One region of the Bradyrhizobium sp. USDA 4461 genome, then DNA from elsewhere that is predicted to be linked to it. Evidence: predicted binding sites of a transcription regulator. Region 1 holds the regulator's gene; the other holds the start of a gene.

Region 1 (2,199 bases):
AAGTCGGTGCTCGACGCCTATGCCGCGCACGATCTGCCGGCGGCGATGAACGTCTGGAAGGGCGACGAGGAGGTCGATGCGATCTGCACCTCGCTGTTCCGCGAGCTGCTCACCTACATGATGGAAGATCCGCGCAACATCTCGTTCTGCATCCATCTGATGTTCTGCGCCAAGAACATCGAGCGGATCGGCGATCACGCCACCAACATCGCCGAGACTGTGTTCTACATGATCGAAGGCCAGCAGATCACCGACAAGCGCCCGAAGGGCGACATGACCAATTTTGCCACCACTGTGCCGGGTAACTAGGACATCATCCGCACGCGCGGAACCGGATTGTCTTCGACAAGTCGTTTCCGCGGGGATTATGCTCAAGAAGCTAAGTGTTTCGGTTTGCGTCTGGGCAACAGATCACCACAGAGAAAGAACTTAGACCGATGAGCGCACGCATTCTGGTAGTCGAAGACGAGGAAGCGCTAACGACGCTGTTGCGCTACAACCTCGATGCGGAAGGCTACGATGTCGAAACGGTGGGGCGCGGCGACGATGCCGATACCCGCCTCAAGGAGCGCGTTCCCGACCTCGTGGTCCTCGACTGGATGCTGCCGGGCCTGTCCGGCATCGAGCTGTGCCGCCGCCTGCGGGCGCGGCCCGAGACCAAGCAGCTTCCGATCATCATGCTGACCGCGCGCGGCGAGGAGAGCGAGCGGGTGCGCGGTCTGGCCACCGGCGCCGACGATTACATCGTCAAGCCGTTCTCGGTGCCGGAGCTCCTGGCGCGGGTGAAGGGCCTGCTGCGCCGCGCGAGCCCGGAGCGGCTCGCCACCGTCCTGACCTATGGCGACATCGAGCTCGACCGCGAGAAGCGCCGCGTCGCGCGCTCGGGCCGTCCGATCGATCTCGGGCCGACCGAGTATCGGCTGCTCGAATTCTTCCTCGAGCATCCCGGCCGCGTGTTCAGCCGCGAGCAGCTGCTCGACAGCGTCTGGGGCCGCGACATCTACATCGATGAGCGCACCGTCGACGTCCATATCGGCCGCCTGCGCAAGCTGCTCAATCCGGGCCGCGAGCAGGATCCGATCCGCACCGTGCGCGGCGCCGGCTACGCGCTCGACGACCGCTTCGCGAAAGCCGAGCCGCAGCCGTAAGTCGCCTTTCCGGCGAGAGCCGTCATCGTCATTGCGAGCGGAGCGAAGCAATCCATCGCGCCACGAGCGGCGGCTCGTTATCGCGTGAGGTGAGCACACTGTCCGGCTCCCTCCCTCCTTGCGGGGGAGGGTGGGGAGGGGCGCGTGTGCTCACCTTACGTCGCGCAGTGCGCTTGACCTGGGCTATGTGCCCTTGATGTTCATTCGCTCACAAAAAATCCCCGCTTGTGCGGGGATTTGTTTTTCAGGTCTTCCGTAGTTTTCCCGAGGGCTACTTGATCTGCGGCTTCGCCGACGGCCGGCGGCGATCGGCGGCGGGCTGGTAGGCGACGCGGGAATGATGCGCGCAATAGGGCAGGCCGGCGAGCGCCTTGCCGCCGCAGAAGAAGAATTCCGGGCTCGAGGGATCGCCGACCGGCCAGTGACAGGTGGCCTCGTTGAGTTCGAGCAGCGACAGCCGCTGGCTCATCGGCACCACGTTGTCGAACGAGATCGGATCGGGCTCCATCTCGACCTCGAAGGCGTGCGCGAGCGCGGTGTTGCCGCGCGAGACCGGGCGCGCCACTCGCATCATGTGCTGGGCGGGGCGCGCCTTGCGCTGCCGCGGCGCCGCCGTGGAGGGTGCCTTGGCGCGGCCGGAGAGGCCGAGCCGGTGCACTTTGCCGATCACGGCGTTTCGCGTCACATTGCCAAGTTCCGCTGCGATCTGGCTGGCCGAAAGGCCAGACTCCCAGAGCTTCTTCAGCTGCTCGACGCGATCGTCGGACCAGGTCAATACCGTCATCGCATTCTTCCTTTCGCATGGCGCCGGCCAGTCATTGGAGCGGCGCTGCGAGCCAAATCTGGACAAATATCCCTGCGGCCAGAATCCCTTAGCCCTCGCCGGGCGCGGTGTTGCGCCCGAACGTTTACGCGAGACACAAAGGCTACTTAGAGGGTCCAGTACTGCCGCACGAGATGTCGTACCCGACAGGCCAAACGCTACAATATGGCGTGACTCTGGCGCAAGAGTCCGCGGCCGTGCGTCCACATGTTCCGACAAAGTTAAGCA
Region 2 (2,199 bases), 4.1 Mb from region 1:
ATAGATCGGGTGGAATTTCATGAAGCCGGCCCAGGCCTCGTCGAACAGGATGTAGTCGCAGAGATGGCCGATCCGCTTCAGGATCATCTCGGCCGAGTGGATGGTGCCGTCATAGGTGCACTGCTCGACCACCGCGACGCGGAACGGGCGCTCCTTCTTCCAGGCATTCTCGTCCTTGACCAGCGGGTGCTTGCGGATGTGGTCGCGCAGCGTGCCCTCATCGAGCAGGTCCCAGCGCATCGGGCCGATCAGGCCCCAGGCGTTGCGCACGGTCGGCACATAAACCGGGACGCCGCCGCCGATCAAAAGCGCGCCGTGATGGGCGGCCTTGTGGTTGTTGCGGTCGAACAGCACGAGGTCGCCGTCGGTGACCAACGATCCCAACGCGACCTTGTTGGAGGTCGACGTGCCGTTGAGCACGAAATAGGTCTTCTCGGCGCCGAAGATCCGCGCCGCTTCCTTCTGCGCCTTCAGCGCCGGCCCCTCATGGGTGAGCAGGTCGCCGAGATCGAGCACGGAATTGTCGAGGTCGTCGCGGAACACGGCTTCGCCGAGATGCTCGACGAACACCCGGCCGATCGGGCTGCGGCTGTAGAACACGCCGCCATTGTGGCCCGGACAGGTCCAAAGCTGGTTGCCTTCCTCGGCATAGTCGACCAGCGCGCCGAAGAACGGCGTCTTCAGGTTCTCGGCATACTGCTTGAGCCTGGAGATCAGGTTCTTGGCGATGAAGGGCGGGGTTTCCTCGGACAGGAACACGTAGCCGTCGATGAAATCCAGCACCTCGACCGGCAGGTCCTCGAACCGCTTGCGGCGGATCAGCAGGATGATCGGGAAGTCGAGGCCGCGCCGGCGCATCAGGTTGATCAGGGCCGCGGTCTTGCCCTCAAGACCCTTCTTGCCCCAGTCGACCACCATGCAGCCGATCGCGGCATCGGTCTGCACCGCGATTTCGGCATCTTCCAGCTTGCGGGCGCGCACCACCTCGAAGCCGGAGCGCTCGATCTCGGTGATGATCTGGTTGAATCGGATGCCTTCGAGGTCGTCGGCCTCGAAAACCGGCGCTGCGAACAGGAAGTTGAAGCGTTTGAAATAGTCCATGCGTGTCCCCGAACTGGTCCGGCGCTGACGTGTCGGCACAATTCATGACAAACAGATGACAACGGGAGGCGCAGGATATCGAATTGGTTTTTCGGCGCCTCGTCGCTCAGGGCGCGGCCGCCGCGCTCATGCCGGTCGAAGCGGCAAAGACCCGCCGCAAAAGCGGACGTGCGACCAGCGCGGCTCAAGGGCAGCCCCCGGATGAGCGACAGCGACGTCCGGGGTCGTTCCCCCCGCACGTCGCTCCGCTCATGCGCGCTACACGACGCGCTCAGTACACGAGGTTCGTGCCCGGCGGCTTCTCCAGCGCCGCCGCCAGCGTCCGATACTCCTCGCAGTCTGTGCCGCAGATCTCGGCGATCCGGCTCAGATGATACTGCGCCTGGTCGCGGTTGCCCTGTTCGATCTGCCAGAGGCCGTAGTAGTTCCAGGTCAGCACGTGGTTCGGGTCGGCCTTCAGCGCGCGCTCGTACCAGACTTGCGACTGCTTGTAGTCGCCGAGCTTGCGGTAGGAGTAACCGATCAGATTGGCGACGTTCGGATGATCGTCGTTGCCGAGCGCGTGCAACTGATCGATCGCGGCGGCGTAGTCGTTGCGTTCGTAGATCGTCGCATAGGCCGCGCGATAGCCCTCGCGGAATGCCGGGTCGTCGAAGCTCGATTGCTTCGCGGGCTTCTTGACCCGGTGCGTGGTCTTTCTGCCCTTCTCCTGGGGATAGGCCGGCGCGGGAGTGCTGTAGCTCGACCCGTAGAGTTCTCCGCCGCCTGCTCCTCCGCCGCCACCACCACCGCCGCCGGCGGCGAGGGTGGTGTGCGGTGGGAACAGGACGATCGGTGCCGTCAGAATTGACGCAAGCGTTGCCAGCTTCATCGGCGACTTGATCATACGCACCTCCCGATTCGACGTGAATAGTCGTTGGTCTGAAGCACTAACTCCCGATCGCGAGAGACATTCCGCGCGTTCTGAAAAATTGTTGCCGGTGCGGCAATCGCCCTGTCGCTTCCGGACCTCGCGCTTGCATGCCGGCCGAGCATCGAACAGCGGATTCGAAACTAACATCGGTGTTAGAATGTACCCGACCTCAACGGCTATCCGGA

What was found. The regulator PhoB, encoded in region 1, activates phosphate uptake and scavenging genes when phosphate is short. The targets are predictions, from matches to a motif close to TGTCATNNANCTGTCAT.
Region 2: a site for PhoB is predicted at 1,146-1,162, ahead of ACVINW_RS26705 (Orn/Lys/Arg family decarboxylase). Genes of this name have one in related genera too.

Annotation. Positions count from the first base shown of each region.
Region 1 is NZ_JBSRXM010000001.1:1,629,564-1,631,762, reverse strand. It holds gene phoU (phosphate signaling complex protein PhoU) at 1-309, shown strand, start outside; gene phoB (phosphate regulon transcriptional regulator PhoB) at 438-1,148, shown strand; gene ACVINW_RS07715 (GcrA family cell cycle regulator) at 1,420-1,932, opposite strand; gene ACVINW_RS07710 (hypothetical protein) at 2,193-2,199, opposite strand, start outside.
Region 2 is NZ_JBSRXM010000001.1:5,739,380-5,741,578, forward strand. It holds gene ACVINW_RS26705 (Orn/Lys/Arg family decarboxylase) at 1-1,101, opposite strand, end outside; gene ACVINW_RS26710 (tetratricopeptide repeat protein) at 1,373-1,987, opposite strand.